One region of the Caballeronia sp. LjRoot29 genome, then DNA from elsewhere that is predicted to be linked to it. Evidence: predicted binding sites of a transcription regulator. Region 1 holds the regulator's gene; the other holds the start of a gene.
The links. The regulator LexA, encoded in region 1, represses DNA repair genes until DNA is damaged. The targets are predictions, from matches to a motif close to ACTGTATNNNNATACAGT.
Positions count from the first base shown of each region.

Region 2: a site for LexA is predicted at 4,951-4,968, ahead of ACSQ83_RS30800 (LexA family protein). Genes of this name have one in related genera too.

Region 1 covers NZ_CAXUPU020000008.1:31,111-45,788, forward strand. Annotated here, with positions in the region: gene ACSQ83_RS11710 (asparaginase) at 1-204, opposite strand, end outside; gene ACSQ83_RS11715 (CysB family HTH-type transcriptional regulator) at 266-1,192, opposite strand; gene ACSQ83_RS11720 (sulfate/molybdate ABC transporter ATP-binding protein) at 1,217-2,275, opposite strand; gene cysW (sulfate ABC transporter permease subunit CysW) at 2,291-3,220, opposite strand; gene cysT (sulfate ABC transporter permease subunit CysT) at 3,217-4,113, opposite strand; gene ACSQ83_RS11735 (sulfate ABC transporter substrate-binding protein) at 4,280-5,329, opposite strand; gene lexA (transcriptional repressor LexA) at 5,623-6,279, shown strand; gene ACSQ83_RS11745 (hypothetical protein) at 6,442-6,828, shown strand; gene ACSQ83_RS11750 (DUF2939 domain-containing protein) at 6,986-7,627, shown strand; gene ACSQ83_RS11755 (universal stress protein) at 7,711-8,217, opposite strand; gene nodI (nodulation factor ABC transporter ATP-binding protein NodI) at 8,619-9,596, shown strand; gene ACSQ83_RS11765 (ABC transporter permease) at 9,600-10,481, shown strand; gene gnd (phosphogluconate dehydrogenase (NAD(+)-dependent, decarboxylating)) at 10,616-11,602, opposite strand; gene tkt (transketolase) at 11,609-13,705, opposite strand; gene ACSQ83_RS11780 (NADP(H)-dependent aldo-keto reductase) at 14,040-14,678, opposite strand, start outside.
Region 2 covers NZ_CAXUPU020000041.1:13,164-27,604, forward strand. Annotated here, with positions in the region: gene imuA (translesion DNA synthesis-associated protein ImuA) at 1-673, shown strand, start outside; gene ACSQ83_RS30775 (hypothetical protein) at 694-1,023, shown strand; gene ACSQ83_RS30780 (H-NS histone family protein) at 1,162-1,461, opposite strand; gene ACSQ83_RS30785 (hypothetical protein) at 1,653-2,054, shown strand; gene ACSQ83_RS30790 (SOS response-associated peptidase family protein) at 2,177-3,136, opposite strand; gene ACSQ83_RS30795 (Y-family DNA polymerase) at 3,228-4,499, opposite strand; gene ACSQ83_RS30800 (LexA family protein) at 4,496-4,939, opposite strand; gene ACSQ83_RS30805 (hypothetical protein) at 5,059-5,340, shown strand; gene ACSQ83_RS30810 (hypothetical protein) at 5,353-5,694, shown strand; gene ligD (DNA ligase D) at 5,734-7,638, opposite strand; gene ACSQ83_RS30820 (Ku protein) at 7,905-8,834, shown strand; gene ACSQ83_RS30825 (tetratricopeptide repeat protein) at 8,834-9,673, shown strand; gene ACSQ83_RS30830 (hypothetical protein) at 9,841-10,302, shown strand; gene ACSQ83_RS30835 (FG-GAP-like repeat-containing protein) at 11,147-12,889, shown strand; gene ACSQ83_RS30840 (hypothetical protein) at 13,041-13,979, opposite strand; gene ACSQ83_RS30845 (hypothetical protein) at 14,072-14,359, shown strand; gene ACSQ83_RS30850 (hypothetical protein) at 14,392-14,441, shown strand, end outside.

The DNA.
Region 1 (14,678 bases):
GTCCTTACTGTCGATACTCGCGACTTGCTCGGCATGAATCCGCGCGACTTGCGAGAGCGAAGGCACGGCGCCGAGCAGTTTGTCGACGCCGACTACGCCGGCCTTGTAACCCGAGGTTTTCGCGGCATCGCCGGCCTCGCCCGCGATGGTTCCGCCGGTAGCCAGCACCACGATCCGCGGCAATGAAGTGTGTGAGGAGTTCATAGCCGTAATTGTAGCGGAGCGGCGGCTGGCTGATTCTTGTACGCTGCAATCCTTCTAACAGCTAGACAGCTTCCCGCAATTGCGCCGCGATCTGCGCTTCATCGAGTTGCGGCGCGAACATCTCGATCAGCCTGTACGCGTACGCCCGCAGAAAAGCACCCTTCCTCAGACCCACGCGCGTGGTACTGGCTTCGAACAGATGCTGCGTGTCGAGCGCGACGAGTTCGGTATCGCGCTTTTCGTCGAAGGCCATCGCCGCCACAATGCCGATGCCGAGGCCCAGTTCCACATAGGTCTTGATCACATCGGCATCGATTGCGGTCAGCACCACGTCCGGCAGCGCACCTGCTTTCGCAAACGCCTGGTCGACATGCGAGCGGCCGGTGAAATCGTGGTCATAGGTGACGATCGGATATTCAGCGATCTCGTCGAGCGTGATGTTCTCGCGGCCGACCAGCGGATGTCCCTTCGGCACGACCACCGTGTGATGCCACGTGTAGCACGGGAACGTGACGATATCAGGATACCGGTCAAGCGCTTCCGTCGAGATGCCGATGTCCGCCTCGCCGTTGATGATCATCTGAGCGATCTGTTGCGGACTGCCCTGACGCAACGCGAGATGAACCTTCGGGAATACTTCGGTGAACTGTCGGATCACTTTGGGCAGCGCGTAACGCGCCTGCGTGTGCGTGGTCGCGACCACCAGATGGCCGTTGTCCTGATCGGCGAACTGGCGCGCGACACGACGCAGGTTCTCGGCATCGAGCAGCATGCGTTCAATCACCTGATGCACTTCCTTTCCTGGCTCGGTCAGGCCGGTGAGACGCTTGCCGCGTCGAATAAAGATATCGACGCCAAGTTCGTCTTCAAGATCCTTGATCTGCTTCGATACACCCGACTGCGATGTATAAAGCACGTTCGCGACCTCGGTCAGATTCATGTTCTGCCGTACGGCTTCGCGTACAAAACGCAATTGCTGGAAGTTCATGTCAGCCTCTCTTTTTTAGTAAGCTCAATGCGCCGGAAATACGCGCAGAACACGCGGCACGGCGGTCACACCATCGCCGATATTCAAATTCAATCCACGCCAGGTTTCACGATCCAGTTCCGCTTCCAGCACGTTGCCTTCGGCGCCTTCCAGATCCACGCGCACTGAGCCGCCAAGCGTCACGACGCGCCGGACATCGACCACGATGCCATCGCGATGACCCGAAGCCGTCGGGAACAGCGTCAGGTCGTGCGGCCGTACATAAGCGAACGCGGGACCCGCGAAATTCGCTTCGGTCCTGATCGGCTGCGCGGCGCCTTGCGCCACAAAACCGTTCGCATCCACGCTGCCCTTGAGCCGGTTTGCCGCACCCAGGAATTCATAGACGAACGATGTCTGCGGATGATCATAGACGTCTTGCGGACTGCCGACCTGCTCCACATGCCCACGATTCAGCACAACGATCCGGTCCGCGACTTCAAGCGCCTCTTCCTGGTCGTGCGTGACGAAAATAGTCGAGATATGCAGGTCGTCATGCAGACGCCGCAGCCAGCTACGCAACTCTTTGCGGACCTTGGCATCGAGCGCGCCGAACGGCTCGTCGAGCAGCAGCACCTTTGGTTCGACTGCCAGCGCCCGAGCCAGCGCAATTCGCTGCCGCTGCCCACCCGAAAGCTCCGATGGAAACCGCTGCGCCAGCCAGTCAAGCTGCACGAGCTTCAGCAATTCATGCACTTTCTCGCGGATCACGGCTTCGGTCGGCCGCTCCCTGCGCGGCTTCACGCGCAGGCCGAATGCCACGTTCTCGAACACGGTCATGTGCCGGAACAGCGCGTAGTGCTGGAACACGAAACCGACCTGCCGTTCCCGCGCGCCCACGGCCGCTACGTCCTCGCCGTTCAGCACGACCGAACCGGCGTCCGCGTATTCAAGCCCCGCGATCACGCGCAGCAGCGTGGTCTTGCCACAGCCCGACGGCCCGAGCAACGCGACCAGCTCGCCCGATGGAAAATCGAGCGAGACGTTATCCAGCGCGACGAAATCGCCGAAGCGTTTCTGCAAATTCCGAACGATGATGCTCATGATGATTTTCGCCTTCTAGTTCTGGAGTGACGCAACCGGCACATCAGCGGGCCGCGCCTGCACTGCTTCAATCGATTGCGACATGCGGCGCTCGGCGAGCAGCTTCAGGCCGAGTGTGACGAGCGCGAGCAGCGCAAGCAGCGACGCCACGGCAAACGCCGCCGAGAAGTTGTATTCGTTGTAGAGAATCTCGACGTGCAGCGGCATGGTGTCGGTTTGTCCGCGAATATGGCCCGATACCACCGATACCGCGCCGAACTCACCCATCGCCCGTGCATTGCAGAGAATCACGCCGTATAACAAGCCCCATTTCACGTTCGGCAGCGTCACGCGGCGGAATATCTGCCAGCCCGACGCGCCAAGCACATGCGCGGCTTCTTCCTCGTCGTTGCCTTGCGCCTGCATCAGCGGGATCAGCTCGCGCGCAACAAACGGGAACGTGACGAAGATAGTGGCGAGCACAATGCCGGGCACGGCGAAAATGATCTGCACGTTGTGATCGATGAGCCATGGGCCGAACCAGCCCTGCGCGCCGAACATCAGTACGTAGATCAGGCCCGAGACGACCGGCGACACCGAAAACGGCAAATCGATCAGCGTCGTGAGGAAGGCTTTGCCGCGGAATTCGAACTTGGCGATAGACCATGACGCCGTCAACCCGAACACCACGTTCAGCGGCACTGCAATGGCGGCGACGATGAGCGTGAGCTTGATCGCGGACCACGCGTCGGGGTCTTTCAGCGAATTGAAGTAATAGTCCACACCCTTCGCGAAGGCCTGCGCAAACACGGCAACGAGCGGCACGACGAGAAACAGCGCCAGGAAAATCAGCGCGATAGCGGTCAGGACCCAGCGCACGGCGCGCGGTTCAGTTACCGGATCAAGCTTGTGTTCCGTCACGCGGGGCGCGGCTGCGTCCACTGCTTTCTGGTTGACGGTGCTCATGCTTTCGCCCCGTCGATATGCAATGCACCAGCCGAAGCGGGCGCCGGTCCTGCGCCGCTGCGGCTCGTACGCCGTTGCAGGAACCATTGCAGCGTGTTGATCAGCAGCAGCATCAGGAACGATACGCACAACATCACGACGGCAATCGCAGTCGCGCCTGCGTAGTCGTATTGTTCGAGCTTCGTGATGATCAGCAGCGACGTGATTTCGGACTTCATCGGCACATTGCCCGCGATGAAAATCACCGACCCGTATTCGCCCAGTGCACGCGCGAACGCGAGCGCGAAGCCTGTCAGGATGGCTGGAAACAGCGACGGCAGCACCACGCGGCGAAACGTCAGCCAGCGCGTCGCGCCAAGGCACGCGGCCGCTTCTTCCTGCTCGCGCTCGAAATCTTCCAACACCGGTTGCACGGTACGCACGACGAACGGCAAGCCGATAAACGTCAGCGCCACGAGCACGCCGAATGGCGTGAACGCCACCTTGATTCCGAGCGGCGCGAGAAACTGGCCGATCCAGCCATTCGGCGCATACACGGCCGCGAGCGCGATACCGGCCACGGAAGTCGGCAACGCAAACGGCAGATCGACGACGGCATCGACCACGCGTTTGAACGGGAACGTGTAGCGCACGAGCACCCACGCCACGAGAAAGCCGAACACGGCGTTGATTAGCGCGCCGCCGAGAGCCGCCGAAAACGTCAGCCGATACGACGCCAGCACGCGCGGCGACGTAACGGCGCGCACGAACGTCGCCCAGTCGAGCGTAGCGGTCTTGGCGAAGGTCGCGGCGAGCGGAATCAGCACTACGAGGCTCAGATACGCCACCGTGATGCCGAGCGTCAGGCCGAAGCCCGGCAGCGCGCTGGGCTTGCGGAAAGTGAAGGTCGTCATGCGTGAATCATCCAGTTCCGCCGCGCCGCGGGGACGGCGCTTCGGGGTCGAGCTTCGGGTTGATTACAGGCCGTCTATGCGGCCGTGGTGTTGTTTCAAACTTCTTTACGACTACAGCATCGCGAGCGCATGAGCGCCGGCGATGCTGCCTTTCAAACCATTACGCTTACTGCGGTTGATAGATGGAATCGAACACGCCGCCATCGGCGAAATGCGTCTTTTGCGCGTTGGTCCAGCCACCGAAGGAATCATCGATCGTGTAGAGCTTGATCTTCGGGAACTGCTTCGTCAGCGCAGCAGGAACGGCAGTGGAACGCGGCCGATAAAAGTTGCGCGCCGCGATCTCCTGACCTTCCTCGCTATACAAATACTTCAGGTACGCCTCGGCCAGCTTGCGCGTGCCGTGACGATCCACGACCTTGTCGACTACGGCGACCGGCGGTTCAGCCAGGATGCTCACCGACGGCACCACGATCTCGAACTTGTCCGAGCCAAATTCCTTCAGCGACAAGAACGCCTCGTTTTCCCACGCGATCAGCACGTCGCCCTGCCCGCGCTGCACGAAACTGGTGGTCGCACCCCGCGCGCCCGAATCCAGCACGCCGGCATTCTTATAAAGCTTGGTCACGAATTCCTTGGCGGTCGTCGCGTTGCCACCCGGCAGATGCTCTGCGTACGCCCATGCCGCGAGATAGTTCCAGCGCGCGCCACCGGATGTCTTCGGATTCGGCGTCACGATAGACACGCCCGGCTTGAGCAAGTCCGGCCAGTCCTTGATCTGCTTCGGGTTGCCCTTGCGCACGAGAAACACGATTGTCGATGTGTACGGCGACGCGTTGTCCGGCAAGCGCTTCTGCCAGTCTTGCGCCACGAGCCCCTTGCCCGCGAGCGCATCGATGTCATAGGCCAGCGCCAGAGTCACTACATCGGCCTGCAAACCGTCGAGAACCGAGCGCGCCTGACCGCCTGAGCCGCCGTGCGACTGCTTGAACGTGACGGTTTCTCCGGTTTCAGCCTTCCATTTCTTGCCGAAAGCCTGATTGAAGTCCTGGTACAGCTCACGCGTCGGGTCATACGACACGTTAAGGAACGACGTGTCGGCGTGCGCCAGCGAGATCGTTCCCACGATCATCCCGGTCGCCGACGCTGCCCCGATCACCGTCGTGGCAACCAGCTTCCTTGCCCGTGCGCCCCACCCCGAATTCCGACTCAGCATTGCCCCGCTCCCCGTCTTATGTGTTTGAGCAGCCGAGTCTATCGATGGGCTTTCATTATTAAAAATAATTGTTATTCATTCTTTTAGATCAAAAAGTGCTAATGAAGACTGGAAGCGGCGTTGCGGCCATCAAAGAGCCGCTGGAGCACCGTGTTTGGGGCCTCTGTGTGGTTCTGACGACGTCGAACTTAAAGTAAAGCTTGAAAAGCGTCGAATACTGTATAAAACTACAGGCATCTGTTCATCCATACAGTGGACGACCGGCCATAAAGGGGCAAATGCACGTGACCAAAATGAGCAAACTGACTGCGCGGCAGCAAGAGGTTTTCGAACTGATCCAGCGCGCTATCGAACGTACGGGGTTTCCGCCCACGCGCGCCGAGATCGCGGCTGAACTCGGTTTTAGCTCGGCTAACTCCGCCGAAGAGCATCTTCGGGCGCTGGCGCGTAAAGGGGTGATCGAGCTGGCTGCGGGTTCATCGCGCGGCATTCGTTTGCTGACTAATGGCAGTCTTGACGACGGCCCTCACCAGTTCACGTTGCCGCACGCCAGCATCATGCAGTTGTCGTTGCCGCTGGTCGGGCGCGTGGCGGCCGGTAGCCCGATCCTTGCGCAGGAACATATCTCCCAGCATTACGCCTGTGACCCGGCACTGTTCTCCAGCAAGCCGGACTATCTGTTGAAGGTACGCGGTCTTTCCATGCGCGACGCAGGCATCTTCGACGGTGATCTGCTCGCCGTACAGAAGAAAAACGAGGCGAAGGACGGGCAGATCGTCGTGGCACGGCTCGGCGACGACGTCACGGTGAAACGCTGGAAACGTCGCCCAGATGGCGTTGAACTGATCGCTGAAAATCCTGATTACGAGAATATCTTCGTTGCATCAGGCAGCGACGACTTTGCGCTGGAAGGTATTGCGGTCGGGTTGATCCGCTCCGGCGAGCTTTGATTTCTGATTGTTGATTTCTGATTTGCAGGGCGGCGGTGGATGTTCTCCCCAGCCGCGCTGCGCTTGAATTCCAGCCCCATAAAGCGTGACGGACATCGCATTCGCGAGGAACCGGCGCGCGCCCTATTCTCATCGGTTGTCATCGGTTATCGGAGAAACATCATGGAACGATTCGCCCGGTTGTTTTCTGCTTCTTTTTTATCCGCATCGTTTGCGCCGGCAGCACGCGCACCGCTTTCGTTTCGCCAATTCCGGGAATTTGGCCGTTTGCGGCATCTGCGCTCGCTGATTTCCTGCAAGACACAAAAACCTGCTGACACGCCTGATCTCTTCAGCGAATTGCCAGTCTTGCCCTCGCGGCAACCGGCGTTCGCCCGGGTATCGTTGAGTACATCGGTGCATACGCAGTCCGAGCAACGTGCACCCGTGCGGGTTTATCGCGGTGAGTCGCGGGTCATCATGGTGGGCAATATCGAAGCGGTATCGCGCATGATCGACCGCTGCATCGACGAGGAACGCGCAGGCGTTGAAGATGGATTGTTCGCCTGATATTTAAGGCGCGGTGAATTCGCGGGGATAGTTCTGGCGCCGGTGCGGTCCATTCAAGGGTTGAGTCGTCCAAGGTCTCTCGTTAGGCCTTTCGTTTGGCCACAACTCTTGCATTTCGAGCCGCGTCTACCTCATCAGCCAAAAGGTCCCCACGCGTATGCCTTTGTCCCGTACCAGCAAGTCCGTTGTTATTGCGTTGTTGGCTGTTATTGTTGTGGCGGTTCTCGGTGTGATTTATGCGTCGCCCTATATTGCCCTCGATCGGCTAAAACGTGCCGCCGACGCCCGTGACGCTCAGACCGTGAATCAGTACGTCGACTTTCCGTTGCTACGTGAAAGCCTGAAGGACCAGGTCGGGCAGTTGCTGACCCGAAGAATCGATATACAGAAAAGCGGCAATCCGTTAGCGATAATCGGCGCCATGATTGGCGCGGCGCTAGTCGGCCCGCTGGTCGATTCGTATGCAACGCCCGACGGCGTGGCGGCTATTCTCAATGGCATACCGCCAAGAGGTGATCCTGGCGAGAAACCGCCGGTTCCGGCGGAGGCCAATGGCGCTGTGGTTGCGTCTCCGGAAGCCGCGCAAGCGCCGCCGCTCGCGCCCGCTCAACCGGCGCCTGCCGCCGCTGCGCCATCCGCACCGAAACCGCCGCCTCAAACCACGGCGGGGTATCGAAGTTTTAATACTTTCGCGGTGAATTACCAGCATGGCACCGGCGAAGCACGCTATTCAGCCATTCTTCGGCGATACGGGTTGTTCTCTTGGAAACTGGTCGCCGTGGAACTGAACGACAGTTAGGCGAGCCAGCAGGTTCACCGCAGCAACCGAACGCTATCCGGTTGCTGCGAGCGGCCAGCGGGACCCGCTTAGCCATCTACTTATCAGGCACTCACCTCGGCCTTCACGGGCTTCGCCGCGTGCGCAGCGTCCTCCTGTTCGGCGGATGTACCCGTCGGCGACACCGCCACTAAAATGCTGCAAGACACCCGATCCATCAGCGGCGTGTTGCCCGAGCCCATCCACCAGCGCGCAAGGCCCGTGCGGCACCGATGCCCCACCACGACCAAATCCACCTGCAAGCTCTGAGCGAGCCCGGCAATTTCATCGATAGGATGCCCAAACGCAAAGTGGCCCTGCGCCGGCACGCCCCGCTCGGTCAGCCATTCCACGCCTTCGCGCAGGATGTCCCGGGCGGCGTCCTCAAAACGGCCGCACGCCATATCGGTGAGAAGGCCGGCGCTTTGGGCGATGCTGGAACGCATGTCGACAACGGCAAGCACGTGCGTTTCGGCTTTCAGGTCGAGCGCCAGATTCGCGCCGTCACGTAACGCCTTACGCCCTTCGCGGGAGCCGTCGTAACACAGCAGGATTTTTCGGTAGCTCGCCATGGTGGTTCTCCGCGCTGCAACGAGGGCAGCAAAGGGCATCGAAAAGACGGTCGTCAAGTGTTGCAAGTTCTGCCCCGTGGACCGGGCGGGCGACAAAAGCCCGGGCCGCGTTGCCTTCATCATGGTGCGTCGTTGAAACGGTGGCAACGATGGAAAACGCTAATGCGGTCCAGTCGTCCGCGAAACGCCAAGCGGACAGCGTGCCAGGTCCGCGAATCCCTTGCTGGGTGGGCTTCCCGGCAATTAATTGGAGCGTCGCGAAAGGGCTCTGCAGCCGAAAAACAACCTCCGTGCGCCCTTGCTGTGCAGGTCAGACAGCGGGACGCGCCTCGTTGGTGCAATCGATTAAACTAGTTAGCTTGTCTTCGGACCTAAATCAGACCCAACACCTGAGTTTGCGCATGTCAGATGCAGCAGTGTTTCCTAAAGACTTTCCCAGCGACACCACCCGGCCGCCGGCAAAGCCGGCCGGCCCGGCGATCGAGTTTGTCGACGTCGAAAAGCATTACGGTGACAAGACCGTCGTCAATGGCCTGTCTTTTCACGTCCAGCCTGGCGAGTGTTTCGGCCTGCTGGGTCCTAACGGCGCGGGCAAGACGACCACGCTCAAGATGCTGCTCGGCCTGACCGCGCCGGATGCGGGCACGATCCATCTAGTCGATGAACCCATCCCCTCGCGTGCTCGTTACGCCCGTCGCCGTGTGGGCGTCGTGCCGCAATTCGATAACCTCGATCCGGACTTCACCGTTCGCGAAAACCTGCTCGTGTTCGGCCGCTATTTCGGCATGAGTGGCAACGAAATTGAAGCCGTGGTGCCTTCGCTGCTCGAATTTGCTCGGCTGGAAAGCAAGGCGAACGCGCGGGTCGGCGAGTTATCGGGCGGAATGAAGCGGCGGCTGACGCTGGCGCGCGCACTGGTCAACGATCCCGACGTGCTGATCATGGACGAACCCACCACTGGACTCGATCCCCAAGCGCGGCATCTGATCTGGGAGCGGCTGCGCTCGCTGCTCGCACGCGGCAAGACGATCCTTCTCACCACGCATTTCATGGAGGAAGCCGAACGGCTTTGCGACCGGCTGTGCGTGATCGAGGAAGGCCGCAAAGTGGCCGAAGGCAAACCCGATGATCTGATCCAGCGGGTTATAGGCTGCGATGTGATCGAGATATACGGTCCCGATCCGCAAGCGCTTCGCGACGAACTCCTGCCGTTCGTCAGCCGCATGGAGATCAGCGGTGAAACGCTGTTTTGTTATGTCGATGACCCCGCGCCCGTGCATCAACGCGTCAAAGGACGGCCTGGCGTGCGTTATCTACACCGGCCGGCGAATCTTGAAGATGTGTTTTTGCGCCTGACCGGGCGCGAGATGGTGGACTGATCGATGTCGAGCGAACCGAATGTGAACACTGCCGAATCCACTGCGTCTCCCACTGCGCGCGCCCCCCGCGCGGCCGGGACGTCGCAACGCAAGCCTCATCGTGAGCCGTTCCTGAGCGCAATGCCTGCGAACGCATCGAACTGGATGTCGGTCTGGCGGCGAAATTATCTCGTCTGGAAAAAACTGGCGATCGCGTCGATGTTCGGCAACCTCGCCGACCCGATGATCTATCTGTTCGGCCTGGGTCTCGGACTCGGCCTGATGGTCGGCCATGTGGACGGCGTCTCGTACATCGCGTTTCTCGCGGCGGGTACGGTGGCGTCGAGCGTGATGATGTCGGCGAGTTTCGAGGCCATGTACTCCGGCTTCTCACGCATGCATGTGCAGCGAACGTGGGAAGCAATCATGCATACGCCGCTCACGCTGGGCGACATCGTGCTCGCCGAAATTGTGTGGGCAGCAAGTAAATCGGTGCTGTCCGGCGTTGCGATCATGCTGGTGGCCGGTGTGCTCGGCTATGCAAGTTTCCCGACCATGCTGTATGCGTTGCCCGTGATCGTGCTGACTGGTTTGGCATTCTCCAGCACGGCGATGATCGTGACCGCCGTGGCGCCGAGCTACGACTTCTTCATGTTCTACCAGACACTCGCGCTCACGCCCATGTTGCTGCTCTCCGGCGTGTTTTTCCCACTTGCGCAATTGCCGGCGGTCGCGCAAAACGTCTCACTGTTGCTGCCGTTGTCGCACGCGGTCGCACTGATTCGTCCCGCGATGCTCGACCGGCCGGCAGAGCACGTCGTGCTGCATCTGGCTGTGCTCGCGGCATACGCCATCGTGCCGTTTTTTATCTGCGCGGTGCTGTTTCGTAGACGGATGATGCGTTGAACGAATCGATTGAAATCACGAACCGCGCTTAGCTACTTCAAATAAGAAAAATCCCGTTCCAACGTAAGTTGAAACGGGATTTTTACATGCTTCTATCCGCTTGCCGCTGCAGACAACTCAGCAGAAAACTCAACTTACTTCAATCCCGGGCTGAACTCCTTGTGCCCGCCAAACCCGAAGCGCATTGCTGACAACATCCGGTCGGCGAACGAATTATCCTCGCGCGACCGGAACCGCGCATACAGCGCAGCCGATAACACCTGCGCCGGCACCGCCTCTTCGAGCGCCGCCTCAATCGTCCAGCGCCCTTCGCCGCTATCGGCCACTTCGGCGGAGTATTTATCCAGCGTACTGTTGCCGGCCAACGCACCCGCGGTCAGGTCGAGCAGCCACGACGACACCACGCTGCCCCGGCGCCATACCTCAGCAACGTCTGCTATATCCAGATCGTAGCGCTGCGCCTCGGGCAACTCCGTCGATGACTTGTGCTTGAGGATGTCGAACCCTTCCGCGTACGCCTGCATCAACCCGTACTCGATCCCGTTATGCACCATCTTCACGAAGTGACCCGCTCCGACCGGCCCCACGTGCATATAGCCATTTTCGACGCGCGCATCGCGACCCTCGCGATTCGGCGTGGCGGGAATATCGCCGCGTCCGGGGGCAAGTACCGACAGAATCGGATCGTGCCGCTGCACGACGTCCTTGTCGCCGCCGATCATCATGCAATAGCCGCGCTCCAGTCCCCACACGCCGCCCGACGTACCGACATCGACGAAATTTATGCCTTTCTCCTTCAGCTTCGCCGCGTGGGTGATGTCGTCCTTGTAAAAGCTGTTGCCGCCATCGATAACCGTGTCGCCCGCTTCCAGGATCTCGTAGAGATCGTTCAGCGTGTCTTCAGTGATCTTGCCCGCCGGCAACATCAGCCAGACCGAGCGCGGCGCGGCAAGCTTCTTCACGAGATCGCCCAGGTCGCTCGCGCCGGTCGCGCCGTCGGCTACGACTGCCTGCGTCGCTTCGGGCGCATGGTCGTACACCACGCATGTCTGCTCGCCGCGCATCAACCGGCGTGCGATGTTCGCGCCCATACGCCCTAATCCTACGATACCAATCTGCATGATGGCTTACTCCTTATGGCTGGTTTTGACGCGTTCGATCTGCTTTTTGGCTTCGTCGTAGACGTGTTCCGGCGTGAAGCCGAATTTCTTCTTCAGGTCGGAAAGCGGAGCCGATGCCCCGAATGTATGCATCACGATCTGCGAACCGAGGCGGCCGACATAGCGATCCCAGCCGAGCGTGCCCGCCTGCTCAACGCAAACACGCGCGTCGACGTCCGGCGGAATCACGGAATCCTTGTAGGCATTGTCCTGGCGCTCGAAGAGATCCCATGACGGCATGGACACGACCCGCGCCGCGATGCCTTCACTCTTGAGCTTTTCATACGTATCGACGCAGACCGATACTTCGGTACCTGTCGCCATCAGGATGACTTCCGGCTTCTTGCCGTCTTCAGCGTCGGCGAGAACATACGCGCCCTTGTGGACGCCCTTCGCCGATGCATATTTCGACCGGTCGAAAGTCGGCATCGGCTGGCGCGACACCACGATGCACGCCGGACGTTGCGGCTCAGCAAGCGCGGCGCGCCACGATTCGGACACCTCGTTTGCATCGCCCGGACGATACGTACTGAGCCCCGGCACACCGCGCAACGACGCCAGTTGTTCGATCGGCTGGTGCGTCGGACCGTCTTCGCCCACGCCGATGGAATCGTGCGTGAACACGTAGATGACCGGCACCTCCATGATGGCCGAAAGCCGGATGGGCGGCTTCATGTAGTCGCTGAAAATCAGGAACGTGGAACCGTAGGGCCGCAGGTTCGACAGCGCGAGCCCGTTGCAAATTGCGCCCATCACGTGCTCGCGAATACCGAAGTGCAGGTTGCGGCCCGCGTAGTTATCGAACTCGAAACTGCCCGCGCCTTCAAACTTCATATCGGTTTTCGTCGATGGCGACAAATCCGCCGAACCGCCGATCATCCACGGGAAACGCTTGGCAATAGCGTTCAACACCTTGCCCGACGATTCCCGCGACGCCATGCCCTTCGGATCGGCATCGAACGTAGGAATGTCCGCGTCCCAGCCTGCCGGCAACTCGTGCGCTTCGATCTGCGCAAACTCTTTCGCCAAGTCCGGATACTTCTTCGCGTAGTCATCGAAACTCTTTTGCCACGCAACGCGCGCCGCCTTGCCGCGCGCACCGATGCCCTCGTTGAAGTGCTCATACACGCCGTCCGGCACGAGGAAACTCGAATCTTCCGGCCAGCCGTAAAACTTCTTCGCGAGCTTGATTTCGTCCACGCCCAGCGGCTCGCCGTGCGCGGCGGAAGTGTCCTGCTTATGCGGCGCACCCCAGCCGATAATGCTCTTCACCACGATCAGCGTAGGTCCGTCCGTGTTGGCCTTCGCCTGGTTCAGCGCGGCTTCGAGCGCGCCGGCGTCGTTGGCGTCGTCAACGTGGATGGTGTTCCAGTGATAGCCCTTGAAACGCGTTTCCACGTCGTCGCTATACGCGAGATCCGTGTGGCCTTCAATGGTCACGCGGTTGCTGTCGTAGATCCAGGTCAGATTCGACAACTTCAGGTGACCCGCCATGGAAGCGGCTTCGTGCGAGATGCCTTCCATCATGTCGCCGTCACCGCACAACGCGTACACGTGATAGTCGAAAATCTTCGCATCCGGCTTGTTGAAATGCGACTCGTACCAGCGCCCGGCCATGGCCATGCCGACGCTGTTGCCTAGCCCTTGCCCGAGCGGACCGGTGGTGGTTTCAACGCCCGTTGTCATGCGGTATTCGGGATGGCCCGGCGTCTTGCTATCCAGCTGCCGAAAATGCTTGATGTCATCCAGCGACACGGCCGGACCATCCGTTGGCTTGCCGGCGTGATCGACGGCTTTCACGCCGGTCAGGTGCAGCAACGAATACAGCAGCATGGACGCGTGACCGACCGACAGCACGAAGCGGTCGCGATTTGGCCACAGCGGCTCGGCTGGATCGTAGCGCAAGTGGTTCTGCCACAGATGAAAACCGACGGGCGCGAGCGCCATCGGCGTACCCGGGTGGCCGGAATTGGCTTTTTGCACGGCGTCCATGGACAGCGTGCGGATGGTGTTGATGGCGAGGGTGTCGAGATCGGAAGAGGACTTCGAGGGGGTTTGCGGCATGAGCGACGACTCCTTTGCGTAGGGCGCGCTGAGGCACGAGAGGCGCCACAGCGGGCAACCGGGACCTTCGAGCAAGTGTAGTGCCATGACAACTGGCGCGTCACCAAAGAACAACGAAGCGCGCGCCACCAAAGGCTTGGCGCGGCTTATGACAGACGATTACGACATCAACGAGACAACAACTTTACGCTTGAAACAATGCAAAAAACGAACGTAATGGGTAAAAAATCGTCGTCGTTTTTGATCATCGTAACGTTGGCGCGTGACATTTTCAGCAAACGATCAGCGAGTCGGCTCATGGAGTCAACTCACGGAGCCAACTCATTGCGCCAGCTCACGGCGCCGGATTCGGCTGCGCTTCGTGAAGCGCATCGATTTCAGCGAGGATCTCGTCGGACAATTTAACGTCCACGCTGCCGATGTCCTCGTGCAATTGCTCGAGCGACGTCGCGCCGATGAGCGTGCTGGTCGTGAACGGCCGGCTGTTCACGAACGCGAGCGCGAGTTGCGCCGGGCTCAGGCCGTGACGCCGTGCGAGTTCCACGTAGCCGCTGATAGCCTTGATCGTATGCGGCTTGCTGTAGCGTGCAAACCGCTCGAACAGCGTAATGCGGGCACCCGCGGGACGCGCACCGCCCTCGTACTTGCCGGACAACCAGCCGAATGCAAGCGGCGAATACGCCAGCAGGCCGACATCTTCTTTGTGCGTGAACTCGGAGAGGCCGGCTTCGAATGTCCGATTCACCAGGCTGTACGGATTCTGGATGCTTACGATTCGCGGCAAGCCGAGTTTGTCGGCGGCCTGGAGGAATTGGGCGACACCCCAGGGCGTCTCATTCGATACCCCGACGTAACGGATCTTCCCTGCCTTCACGAGATCGCCGAGCACCGTCAGCGTCTCTTCGATAGGCACCGTGTATTCGTCCTTGATCCACGGATAATTCGCGCGGCCGAAGGTCATCGTGCTGCGGTC
Region 2 (14,441 bases), on a different contig from region 1:
AAGCCTTTGGCGAGGGACGCAATTGGCGCGCGCCCATGGGCGCACCGTAGACACGGGTTACCCCGCACTATCAGCCGAGCTGCCTGGCGGCGGCTGGCCGTTGGGGACCATGACCGAGTTGCTTTTACAGCAAGCCGGCGTCGGCGAAATGCGCCTGTTGGGTCCTGCCATGGCGGCGGTGTCGAATAAGCGCTCGATTGCACTGATCGCGCCGCAGCAGATTCCCAATGCACACGGCTACGCCTTTATGGGCATAAATCCGAGCAAGCTCATGTGGTTAAAGACTGCTAAGTCATCCGATGCGCTGTGGAGCGCGGAGCAGATCCTGAGAGCAGGCAGCTGCGGTGCACTCGTGCTCTGGCAGCAACATATCCGCGCCGAGTCGCTCAGGCGCCTGCTGCTGGCCGCACTGAGTTCCGAGATGTTGTTTGTCGTCATGCGGCCGCTGGCGCGTGCCCAGGACTCGTCGCCGGCGCCCCTTAGACTTGCCGTTCGGGCGGTGGCTGAGGGCGTCGCCGTCGAACTGATCAAGCGCAAAGGTCCCGCTGCACCGGCGCCGATTATGGTCAAACTTTTTCCGTCGCCCAACTTGATCAGCGAGCATCGTCGCGTTCAGCGGCGCACCGTCGAACTGCCCGCGCCTGCGCTCGAGCACGCCGCGATCACCGAATAGTTCGTACCGAGATCGATGCGATGGCCAAAGCCCTCCCTGAGTTTGCACCATTGAGCCTAAAAGAACTCCGTTCGCTCTGGAAAAAATACCGAGGCAACGAAGATATCGAGCGGCTCGTGTTGGAAGTTCAGTTCAGCCGGGGTGTGATCAACGAAGTCGACAGTTATTTCAAATCAATTCATCAGGCATGGCGGCAAGAGAATCTAGGTGAATTGATCGCGATCGAAAAATTGCGGCTTTTGTTGGTCAAGCAGCACCTGCGGCAGACCGTCCTCGCCGAGATCAAGCCGGCGCCCAAGGGAACGAAGCCATCTGAGCCACCTGAGCCCGAACCTGCGTTGATCGATTGACGGGGCCCATGGCGCACATCGAGGCGGGCCCGATAATCGTCGGAACAACAACGACTTATGGGCTTTCAAGTGATGTTGTCCACAACGCTGTCCACAAATTGTGTGGACAACATCGTAGGCTCGGTATCGTGGCGAGGATCAGTCAGTGATAGCGAACTTGTCGCGATCCTGGTCCGCGATCCAGCGAGGGGGCTTGCCGCGACCGCTCCAGGTCGCGCCCGATGTGGGATCACGGTATTTCGCAGCGACAGGCGCCGATTGCTTCCGCGGGCCGCGGCTACTGCGTGGCTCGAGGTCTTCGGGCTTGACTTCGTATAGGGCCATTTGCTCACGGATCCATTCGATCGCGTCGCCGCGCTCGGCGTTTCTCAACTCTTCAATCTGCTTTTCCAGTGCTTCACGTTGCGCCAGCAGGGCGCGGTATCCAGTGTTCGTCATGTGGGTCGTGTTTTCTTCTATGATTAGTGATGTGAGTTCGACCGATCATGGCTCCGGCCGTTCCAAAAACGAAGATACGGCAAAGCAGGTACGTGCGCCGCTCTGTGCCGATTGTACGTTGACCAGGCCGTGTGACGGCGAAGCGCAATCGACCTTGGACGATTCGACATTAGGTCAGGACAAAAATTAAAATGAGCACGCAACTAAGCAATCGGTGCAGGACATCCCTATACCGTGTGATATTCGGTAAGCCCAACAGTAACGACGAACGCATCGTTTTCCTGATGGCCGGCAGCCGAGAAGCTGCGTCCAAGCGGGCGGCATCGGTACTTGCGGCGCTCTTTGACATCGAGCCGCTCGAAGTCTATCTGTACAACCTCGCGTCCTTCGTCGACCTGGTCGATTTGGGCGTGAGCGACGACGAAGACCTTCGTATTTTCGAACTGGGTTGGAAGGGACCAATGGTCAGTGTATGGGCGGAACACCCCCTGTTCCTCACCGACGATTCATCGCTCCTTGGCAAGTGGGCCGAACTCTACGCGGACCTCGCAAGCGCGACGGCAGTGGAAGCAATCAGACGCGCTCGCTCTTGAATGGTCCCGCGGCCGCGCTGCTGTTCACTTCACTCACTGAACCTAGTCGTCCTTCTGAATGGAGGTTCTAGTGGCGGTCCAAGCGTCTACGCTCTCTGAACGTATTTGCGGTTCTCCTCCGCTCAAGCGGCGAGACGATACTCGTAATACGGCTGATGACGATCGTCGAGAATGGCGTACTGAGCCGCCAGGTTAGCCGGATCCGGATTGAGCCACGCGTTAATGTTCTCGGGCTTGATCGGGACAATACAGCGGTCGTGACCGGCGAGCGCGATTTCCGCAGGGGGATCGTCTGTGACGGCGGCGAACGACAACAAGTCCGGCTCGCCTTTGCCTGTCCACTTCGACCACAGGCACGCGATTAACATGTCCTGCGGCGGGTTTGGCTTGAACTCGAGCACGAGGTTTTCTTCTTTCTCGCCTTCAGCCAACTCACGAGCCTCAACGCGATGACGCGGTACGTTTTCATAAAACGCGCTGACCAACATCACGCCGTGCGTGTATCCGAAGAGCCCCTTCCAGAACCCTTCAAGGCTGTCTTTTCGCGCATTGTACGTTCCGGGATACTTGGTGTCGTAGAACGCCGGCTTGCCGGCGGGACGACATTGATATCGCATTGGCTTCACCACAAGCTGACCATTTTCGACCACCATCACCGGCGCGTATTGCCCGGGAAATATCCGTGAGTCACGGTCCTTCAGCTCGGTCCGGTTGAAGTCCTCCAGCTTGCTGCGGATCCAAGCGATCTTGTCGGTCGCAATCCGCTGGCTTTCGGTCGCTGCCTTGGTGGTCTTCGTCAATAGCGTACGCTCGGCGTCGGCCAGCCGCGTGCGCTGTTTGAACAGGTCCTCTTCAAGCTTCGCCGTTTGGCCGGCCGAAAACTCGACGATTGCTTCTTTGATACGCGCCTCTGCATCCGTTTGCGGCAGCAGGAACGGCGCTTCCATGGCCTTCGGGATTTTCGATTTGCTGCCGCTGCGGCGGTCCCAAAAGAGTCGAAAAAACTCATCGATGTCGATGTCCGCGCCATAGACGTGCACGTATTTTCGATAGTCTGCCGTGATCTGAGCCGAATAACACATGGCGAATGCTCTCCATCTCCTGTCCGTGAATCATGATACCCGCGTGCCAGCGCTGGTCGGAGAGGTGATCACCCTTCTCCACCGACCAGTCCTATCGCACAATCGGAAGTGCTGCCCAGTCGGACGTGTAGGCGGGACTGCGCTTGTCCTGATTCATGTGCCATGTTCTACGCTGCTCAACCGCGCCGACCTTCAATGTCCCCCGACCGTACTTGTCGTTGATCGCATCGAGCGCAACCATCATCTTCGCCTGCCGGCTGGCATCGCGACCGAAGAGCTCGCCTTGCTCAATTGAGATCGATTGCAATTCGTGAAGCAGCACACCTGCCTTCGCATACCGGAAACCCTCCCGATAGATCTGACGCAGCCCGAACAACGCCGAGTCGACCAGCGTCAGGGTGTCCGACGTCGGTGAAACGAGCGGAACATTGATGGCACGGCTGTATTGCGGGTCGTCGCGTTTAAACGGGCTTGTTCGGATGAAGACCTGGACCTGATTGGCGTGCAACGCTTGGCGGCGGAGTCGCTCGGCTGCTGTCGCGACAAATTGCGTGACGGCCTGCGTCAGCTCATCGAGTGTATAGACGACATGACCGAAGCTGCGCGAGCAAAGCACTTGCTTTTGCGGTTGCCCCGCATCTTCAAAGCCGTAGCACGCGATGCCGTTGAGCTCGAGCAAAGTCCGCTCGAGAACCACAGAAAAATGCTTGCGGATGAACGAGGGACTCGCGCGTTTGAATTGCAGCACCGTTTCGACACCCATCTCATGCAGACGCGCGCCAATCTTGCGGCCGACGCCCCAGACCTCGCCAACGTCTACGCTCGCAAAGATACTGTCGCGCTCTTCTGCTGTCAGTATTCCGATGTCGCATACCCCATGCCATAGGCGCCCGACATTCTTCTTGGCAATGTGGTTCGCCATCTTGGCAAGCGTCTTCGTGGGACCGATGCCGATGCACGTGGGAATGCCAATCCATTGCAGCACCTGAGCGCGGATCTGAAGGCCATAGGTTGTCAGGTCACAGCGAAATCCGCCCAGGTCGAGAAAGCATTCGTCGATCGAGTAGATCTCCTGGACGGGCGAATACTGGCCGATCAATGACATCATGCGGTCGCTGAGATCAGCATACAGGGCGTAGTTAGAGCTGAGTGCGATAAGGCCGTTGGTGCGCTCGAGGTCGCGAATCTGGAAATACGGCTGCCCCATTCCCACTTTCAAATTTTTTGCTTCTTGCGATCTCGCGACTGCACACCCATCATTGTTGCTGAGTACGACGACAGGTTTGCCGATGAGCGACGGCCTGAAACACCGTTCGCACGAGACGTAGAAGTTGTTGCCGTCGATAAGGGCAAAGGTGGTCATCGACGTTTCTGCGGATGCAGCAGTTGACGCAAATTCCACGTGACCACGCCCCACACGCTCATCTCCTGCCCTTCGACAAACGTGATTGGGGGATAGAGGGGGTTCGCCGCATGCAAACGGACGACACCCGAGCGTTTGTACAAGCGCTTGACCGTGAACTCGTCGTCGACGCAGGCAAGGACCACACGACCATGGACCGGCTCGATCGAGCGATCAACGATCAGACGGTCGCCGTCAAAGATCCTCGCATCGATCATCGAGTCCCCTTCAACCTGGAACAGAAACGTCGCGATTGGGTTGAGCACCAGCACGTCATTAAGATCGATGCGCTTTTGCGTGTGATCCTGCGCCGGACTGGGAAACCCTGCCGGCACCTTTGCCAGCACTTCGATGAGAAATGAGCCTGCGGCGTCGGCGGTAATCGGGATCGGGCGGCTCATGGACAGACAACACTGTATGAATGTACAGTATTCTATAACGGGTTTTGAAACGCTGAATTGCCCCTTTTTTGTCGATTGCGGAGGCTGTTGTGGATATGCTTGTTCGACGAAAGCATCCCATGCCGGAGATGGCGGCCTTCGTCGCGGAGCTGCGAGCGGCATTCGGCGACTCGGTGGACGAAGCGGTGTCTCGCGGGAAGAGCGGCGAGCCGACGTTTTACGCGCGTGAAAACGGGCGCACGGTCGGTACGCCGCCAGCCGACCATCACAACGCATGGAGCGCGTCCGAGGACGTTCGCGATCGTCACTATTGCGATGGGTGTGACGGAAGTTGCATCGGAACCGCGTTCAGGTGCAGTCAGCGCATGACCCAAACGATGCAAGCCCAACAGAAACGCTAGACGAGGAGTTGCATGTTTGTAGAGAATGAACGGCGCGCCGAATTGTTGTGCTTCCTGGTCGTGACCGCTGCAGCGTCGCATAGCTTAACCAGTGAATGGCGGGTTGACCACGTCGTCGAGAGTTGCCGGCTCTGGCTCAGACGCAACGCCATAAAGATGCCGTGGCTTGAGCGAGTCAACCTGGGGCAGCTCGCGTTACGACTCGCGAGACGCGACCTGTTCAAAGCCAAGGTCGTGATCCGGCAGGCGCACGTTCAAGCTCTATTCACGGGAGAAATGGCGTTGAATCTATCAAGCACCATGGTTCAGCGCGTCTTGGCCATCTGCATCGACACTATTGCGCAGCGCCCGTAGCCGTACGCCACTGCTTACCGAAGAGTGTGACAAACCACATCAACGCTGCATGCCGATGGCGCGGCGCATCGCTACCGTGATGCCCTGACGGGTTTTCCAATAGCCTTCCCACGGATCGCTGTTGAGCGAGCGTTGCCGGGCAAGTGCTGAGCTCATCGACCATTGATCGCCAGCGGTGACGTCTTTCAATTCGTCCCAGGTAATGGGCATCGACACCGCCAGACCGGGTCGTGCGCGAACAGAGAACGGCGCAACCGTACTTGCGCCGCGGCTGTTTCGCAGATAGTCGATGAAGATTTTGCCAACCCGGTTTCGGGGCCCCAAGACTGCTGAGAAGTGATCGGGCAAGACCTTCGCCATGTGTTGCGCAAGCGCTTGCGAGAACCCCTTAACTTCCGCCCAGCTCTGCTTACGTGTAAGCGGAACGACAATATGAAACCCTTTGCCGCCGCTCGTCTTGGCGAACGACTTGAGTCCGATCTCGTCGAGCACAAGCTTGGTGAGCGAGGCCGCATCGAGCATCGCCGACCAGGGCAGCAACGGGTCAGGATCCAGATCGAAGATGACGCGATCTGGATGGGTTAAGTCTGGTGCGACGGCGTTCCAGGAATGCAGCTCGACGACGCTCATTTGAGCGAGTCCCACAAGCGATTCTGCATTGTTTGCGACGAGCAGCGGAGGATGGCGTGGATGAAGCTCAACTGGAAGTTCTTCGACTCCCGGTATGCGCACGCGCTCGGAATGCTTTTGGAAGAACAGCTCGCCATTGATACCGTCGGGCGCCCGTACCAATGTGAGTGGCCGGTCGTGAAGATAGGGTAGCGCCCACTCCGAGATGTCGTCGTAGTAGCGCGCCAGCTCGACCTTTGTTTTACCGGAAGCGCTGTCGACAACTCGGGCGGGGTTCGTTACTTTGATATTCGCGATGAAGACAGACCCTCGCAGCCCCGCACGCTCTCGAGACGATCTTGCGTCGTCAGGAACTATTTCCTCGCCGGGTATCACGGTGCCCTGCTCTTTCACCACTGCGCGAGCAGGTTTGTCCTCGCGCATTGCATAGAAAACTGCGTGCCGGATCTCGCCGCTCGGTGTCCATTCCAGGAACGATACTTCGCATACGAGCTCGGGCTTCAACCATATGTAGTCACGGTCTTGGTCAGGCTCGGGCGCAACGGCAAACACGGCCTTTTTCTGTTTCAACGGCTCGACTCGCTTCGAGATTGCGTCGTTGCGTGATGCTTTGACTGAAGGCGCAACATTGCCGGCGTAATGAAGCACGCCACTAGCGTCATAAACACCTAGCAAAAGGGAGCGGACCCCGGATTTCGCACCCTTGTTGCGCGAGATGCCGGCGATGACAAACTCCTGGCGAAGATTGCATTTGAGTTTTACCCAGCTCGTTGAACGTCCAGAGCGATACGGCGCATCGCCGCGCTTGCCGATGATTCCCTCAAGATTCATTTTGCAAGCAGAGGCGACCAAAGACTGCGGGTCCTCAGCGAAGTCCGCAGAGTATCTGATAAGCGGATCGTGAACCTCTTCGAGCAGGTCGCGGAGTAACTGGCGCCTTGCGCGCAAGGGCTCGCTGCGGACATCTTCCCCATTGAGCCAAAGGATGTCGAAGAGGAAGATGACGATTTTGGCCGTGCTTCTCCGGTCAAACGCGTTTTGCAGCGCATTGAAGTCTGGCGTTCCGCTCGCGTTTAAAACCACCGCCTCACCATCGAGCCACGCGTTTTCGACCGGAAGCGACTCGACTGCCGCCCGTAGCTTCGGCATCCGATCGGTCCAGTCGTGTCCGTTCCGAGTGAAGAGTTTGACGGAGCCGCCTTCGATGCGAATCAGCATCCGATATCCGTCATACTTAATTTCGTAGGACCAGTCACCGGATGCCGGCGGACGACTCGCCAGTGTCGCGAGCTCCGGTTCGATGATTGAAGGCATCGCGCCGGGCGGATCGTTTGCGACCGGGCGTTCGCGCTTTTGCGTCGTGCTCCATCGTCCTGGCATGGCGGCTCTCCTCGGTCCAGGGGAAGTGCACAGTCCGTGCCTGTCAGGGCGCAGGACCAGTGCCGGGCATATTGCATGCTCTCAGGATGCGGCTAATAATCAAGAAAATCGAAACTAAACAGCCAACGGGCTCGGCCGCTCGCCCGTCCTTCGTATGCTGCAGCTGCGCGCTCTGTCGCCGGCGACCAGGAGAGAAAACCATGGCAGCGCGCTCGATTGCTTCGTTGACGCTTTCTTTCGGCCTGGTTTCCATCCCGGTCAAGCTGTATTCAGCGACTGAGAGCGCCTCCGGCGTCGGCTTTAACCTTCTGACGCCGGAAGGCGGAAGGGTCAAGCAGCAATACATTTCCGAGGCGACCGGCGAGGTCATCGCCCGTGCCGACATGAAAAAAGGCTACGAGTTTGAAAAAGGCAACTTCGTGGTCTTCGCGCCCGAAGAGCTGAAGGCGCTCGAGGAAGGCGCCACTCACGTGGTGGAAATTGTCTCCTTCGTTCCCGAAAAATCAGTCGACCCGCTTTTTTACGACAAGGCTTATTTCATCGCGCCGGACAAACGCGGCGGCAAACCATACAGCCTCCTGCGCCGGGCGATGCGCGAAAGCGAGCGGTGTGCGCTTGCCAAATGGTCGTATAAGGGGAAAACCCGAGTGGTGCAAGTCCGCCCCGCCGAAGATGGAATGGTTTTTCAGCAGCTGCTGTTTGCCGACGAGGTGCGCGCACTGAGCGATTTGCATATCGAAGACGAGGCCGTGACGGACAAGGAGCTGCAGCTGGCCCTGCAAATCATCGATCAGGTCTCGGAAGATGCGTACGATCCGACCGCCTACGAGGACGAGGAGAAAAAGCGGATCCTCGAGGCCATCGATCAAAAGATTGCCGGCAAACAGATTGTGTCGCCCGAGGCGCCTGCAGGACAGTCGGGTGGCCAGGTGATCGACCTCATGGAAGCGCTTCGCGCGAGTCTCACTGCGAACAAATCCAAAAAAACTCCACCGGCGAAACCTTCCGCTGCGCGCAAAGCGCCTCCCGCCGAAGTGGAATCGTTAGCAGCTAAACCTCGCCGGCCGGTCAAGCGCGCAGCACCGAAGGTCGAAGAAGCGACTCCAGCAAAGGTGCGGGCTCGCAAGTGATTAAACGCAACGCCGGTCATGACTACACGCTACGCAGCCTGCAATCGATTCTTGGCGTCTCGAGACGCGTGTTGTCGGGATTGATCGACGCCGGCTTCGTTCAGCCCATGCGCGGCAAGCGCAACGAGCTGCGATTTACGTTTCAGGACGTAGTGTTGTTGCGCACGGCTTTTCAGCTGCAATCATCAAAGATTCCGTCGCGCAAAATTCTGCGCGCGCTTGGCAAATTAAAGGCGGAGTTGCCAGCCGAGCTCCCGCTATCGGGGATCCGCATTACTGCAGTCGGTGACGCTATCGCTGTCAGAACAGGCGATGACCAATGGGATGCGACATCGGGACAACATTTCCTTGATTTCGAGGTTGCACCTGTCAAAGGCGACGTAGCGTTTCTCGACGCAACGCCGCGAACTTTAAAGAGCCGGACACAGCAGGCCGACGAGTGGGTAGCGCTTGCGGAACAATTGACAAGCACCGACGTCCTCGGCGCCGAGCAGGCATATCGCAAAGCATTAACACTGTCTCCGGATCCGCACTACCTCGCGTATATCAATCTGGGTGTCTTGCTGTGCGAAGCCGAGACTCGTTGCGAGGACGCGCTCTCCGTGTTCGATCAAGCTTTGCAAAATTTCCCCAACGACGCACTGCTTCATTTCAATCGCGCCGTTGTACTTGAGGAGCTGAAGCGGTATGACGCCGCGACCGCTGCGTATGAGAAAAGCCTCGCGCTGGACGAGACGCATGCTGACGCACATTTCAATCTTGCCCGTTTGAGCGAAATACGCGGGGACAAGCAGGGGCTTCTACGACACCTCAACGCGTATCGCCGCTTGGGCGGATGATTGCATCTTGAATACTCGACAGGTCGTTCAATGATTTTCGGTAACCAAGGCCAATGGGATCCGGCTTTGCAAAGTCTTAGCGGTGCCGCCAGGTATTGGATTTAGGTCTTACTGTACATTTCGGCTTATCAAGCCAATCACGGCAGGACACAATCCAGGAGATGACGATGACCGATGATGGAATACAGCGCCGGGCTTTGCTATTGCACCTGGGCGATATGGTAGAAGCAATCTCGTGCGTAATGAAGTGTGGACATCGGTACAACACCATTGGCGAGGCCTTTGCGCAAGAGGAAACGCTCGCGAGCTTCACTTTTCTCCGCCAGATCGATGCCGAAATGACACCCTATGACTTTGCCAAGCGCGCAGCAAGCGCCTTTTTCCTTTGGCCCAAAGAGTTGCTTGATGAAGACCTAAATCGTAAGGTCCTCGCACATGTTGTGCAACATGACTTGTTTGCAAACCATCAGTCGGGTTGGAACGAATACATAAGCGTTTTGCGGCGAGATGTGCCTTGGTTCGGCGAGGACATCGGCCCGGTACCCGAACCTGACGTGGAGCCCAACCTTCGAAGTTGGCCACCGCAGTCGAACACCGATCCGGTCGAGTCGCCAACTGAACAAGGGTGAAGCGCAGGGCCCAATATTATTGTCGCTAATGCGCCAACCCGCTCCCTTGGATGGGTTTAGCCTTCCTGCCGTCATTGCCCATGGCGAGACTCGGGTCAAGAAATGGTGAACCTTTTCTTCGAAAAAACAGTTTCGCGACCTCCGCTTTTCCTAAGTTCGTCAGGGAAAGCCCTTGGTCTCGGAAAAGCCCCCGTACAGCGCGTGGCCATCCTCCAAACGCTTACTGCGCATAGCTTTCGACAGCTCGCAGACACATAAAAAGAACTGATTGACTGGTATTATTGTGGTTATATAATGGTCTCCAAGTCCTCATGGCTTCCATTTCAAATGTGGTATCAAACGGCGATGTCAAGCTGACGGCGTTAGCTGTCCAGATGGCCTAAGGGCGCAGAGTTAGCGCTTTTGTGCGTGCTGTTTTTTGAGTGGGCCAAGCTAGCCTTGTTTTTACGAACAATTGATTTCGTCATTTCGTCATCGTTACGCAATTTGACTGAGCTAGATTTGCAATCTCTGGCTATCAAATTAGGTATTGAAGTCGAGCGCAGCAAAAATGATTCGCTGTTACTTAGTATACTAATTAAAGAAAAACCCCGAAATCCAGCTGAAGCTAAATCAACTCGACAGTAGCTAACGCGATGAAACCAAATCTGTTAATTGGTTTTCTTGGTATTACTCAAAACTAATGTTGATTGATTGGAAAGACAAAGCTATTGCGACATCGTCGTTACCGGTCGAGCTGACAAGGCGCAGCAGGTAAACGTAATGCCGATGCCGAACCTTCGTGAATTAAAAGCGAGATTTCTTGTTGTCGAATATCGATGCTTTCTCTTTCTTGGAGACGAAATTGAACATTAAATTTGGATCGCTGACTGCCACCGCTGCATTGATTGTTCTATCCGCTTGCGGTGGGGGACACGACGCGAACCCGCAGGATTCTGCAATGGATGTTATCTTCATGCCTGGCCTGCAAGTGAATTATGTTTCTTGCACGCCTCGCGACCTGCTGCGATACCGGATCAAGCGAGCTGTCGATGTCTCGAAAACACTGAAGAATCCCATTTTCCTTGCACAGGGCAAAGGAAATCCGACGACGGTCAATACCTGTGTCGCGAAAGGGGGACCTACCGAGGCTGCGACGATTGCAAAAATTTTAATGACGGACTACAAAATTCCGGAAAACCGCATTATTTTAGAGCAAAACTCTACGACAACTAACGAGAATGCCCAACAAGCGTTAATCATCTTGAACGCGCTCAAGCAGCAGGGCAAGACAGTCAATAGCGAACAGTTAGTGACCAGTCAGTACCACGTGTACCGTCAAACGAATACTACCGGAGCTGATGCGTCAGCGATGACTTCGTACAACACAGTATTCGGAGCTGGCACGTTTACAAAAAAGAACAGTTTTAGCTCTAGCGCTTTCGGACCGGATGAAATCTGGTCCCACGACGTCAGTGTAAGCAGTGGTTGGGATAACGTGAACGGATTCGTTAAAACTGCCGATGTGAACGGTGACAAAAAAGCTGATTTGGTGGCGTTTAGAGGCGGCGAAGTTGAAGTAGCGACTTCGACTGGCCAGACCTTTAACGCGCCGGTCGCGTGGACAAATACTTTCTTGCCGCAAGGGGGTGCGTGGACACCACAGATGATCGAGCTCCTCGGTGATGTCGATGGAGACGGAAAAGCGGACTTGGTTGGCCTCACTGGTACAGGCGCAATTGTTTCCACCGCCGGGAATGGTAAGTTCAATCCAAACGCTTTATGGTCAACCGATTTTTCGACGACGAAAGGATGGGATGCGACGAAGCACCAATTTCAGTTGATCGATATTAATGGAGATAACAAAGCCGACTTGCTTGCCTTCGGAGATGACGGCACGTATGTCGCATATTCCGACGGCGTTAAATTCGGACCTTTGCAGAAGATCGATCTACGCTTTGGCTTAAATTCAACCATTGACCCCGGTTCAACGAGAACGTTTTCTGATGATCTCGCGTTGGGTAGTAACAGTTATGCGCTGAGAGTGATGGCAGATGTAGACGGGGACGGATTGGCAGACGTAGTTGTGTTCGGAGATACCGGCATTTATGTAGCGCTACAAACCAAGGCTCCGGATGCCACGGGCAACCATTTTGGTGCGCTCACAAAATGGATTGAAGCCAGCGCAGGCGCTGAGGGCGACAGCTTTGCCTATTACGGTCCGAATTTTCCAAACAGCAAATTCGTTCGCACAGTGCTGGATATGACAGGAAATGGTCGGGCCGACTTAGTCGTTGTTGCAGACTATGCTTTAAGAATTGCACTTTCAACGGGACACAGTTTCGAATATTTGGGAACGACCAACTATTCGACCCTAAATCAGAAACCGGGAAATAACGCCAACAACTCCGCCACGGGGCTGTTTTTCGGGGATCGCTTGCCAGAAATCCAAAATAATTGGACGCAATTCGTCATCAACAAAAACGATGTTAACTGGAGTAAACAGCGTAACGCAGTAGTATTTGGTGATATTGACGGAAACGGGCTTCTTGACATGATCGGGGTAGGCCAGTCGACAGTTTATGCGACTCGTAGCTTAACGCCATAAGTTGCACGTGGCGACCCGTCCTCGTTTTTTATAAACTCGGGTGAAAAGCGTAAATAACAAAAGCCTCGCAAAATGCGAGGTTTTTTATTATAAAACACTGACAACGGACGAGCGCTCACAGGTGTTATGTTAAATAGGCGGGTTACGTGCATCATTCCAAGCCTTGTTTGCGCCAGCGTTCAAAATGGCTACCTGGATACTGCGTATAAGATGGCTTCAACTCGATGCAAAGCTCAGCTGCGGCGTCAATGATCGCCTGGCGCTGCGTTTTGCCACTGTTCCTGATCGCTATAGCGCGACGCTTGAATTCCCCAGCATCCGTTCCCAATGCGCGCACATGGGCGCCATATGATGGCGATTCGATGGAATCGTCTTCTCGGGTTTGCATTTCCGCCACCAATCGCGCAGCCCGCTTGCCTACCGCCCACAGGCCCGCGTCGATTTCCTTGAGCTGGTTCAGTTGCGCAGACATTGGACCAAGGCCAGCCTCGGCCAACACCCGCAGCCACCAGCCATGGTAGGCCACGTAGGCCTCAACATCCGAGCGCAGCCTTGCGCGGAATTCTGATTCTTGGTCTCCGTCCAGAAGATCGTGTGCGAGCAATACCCAGCGATCCACGATCGGGTAGATGCGTGGCTGCAAGCAGTGCAACACAAAAACCGGCATGACGGTTGTCGACCACAACTCAAACCGGTTCAGTTCGTGAATCAGGCTGGCTTCAAAGTAGTGGGTGGCTCGCACCTTCTGAGCCCAGTTGAAGAATTCCCGCGACAGCAGAATTTCCTCATGGCGTTCGCTGATTACTTTAGGACTCGCATTATGGATTACATAGCGTGTGCCCGATGGCTCGGCAATAAAGGGGCCGTCCGGATCCCGCCGAATCTTCCCAAGTTTCCATCCGAGCAGATGCAGCAAGGCCCCACCAATCTCGGCGGGGGTCGCGGCGACGCGGGTCTGTTCGAGCAGATGGAAATACACCTCAGTCGGATACTTCTGGTCGTCAAACTGCGCTGCAAGAGTACGCAGAAAGCTAATCAGCATATTCTTGATGTTCAGTGAATGTTCAAGAATTAATTTATATACATCCACTGAATGTAGTAGTCAAGCTGATGAGCGGCTAAAGTCCTTCCGGTTGAATCTCTATAGTTGATAATGTCCTTTATCGCATATAGAGAAAGCACATGGCAAAGCTGCCCGATGAGCTGGCCCGCACCCTCGCCGAAGCCGGCGAAGGCCTTAAAGCCTTGCAGGACGAAGTCATCGAGGCCGGTTTTGATCCGGACGACCCAGCGAGCGTCCAGGCCGCCATCGAGCATGTCGAAACCGTGATCGATGCGAAGGTCGCACGCTTTCGCGGCAACGCGCTCGTGCGCGAAGCGGCCGATCAAATCAAAGCGGAATGCCGCGCCAACATCCTCACGCAAGTTGAAGCCGTCGGTACGAAACGCGGCACACGCACGCTGCATTGACTGCGCCGGCGCCCTAATCAAGAGGAGACCGTGTGGCAGCTAATCCATCGTTTCGCATCAAGCTCCTGCCCAGCGCCGGCGA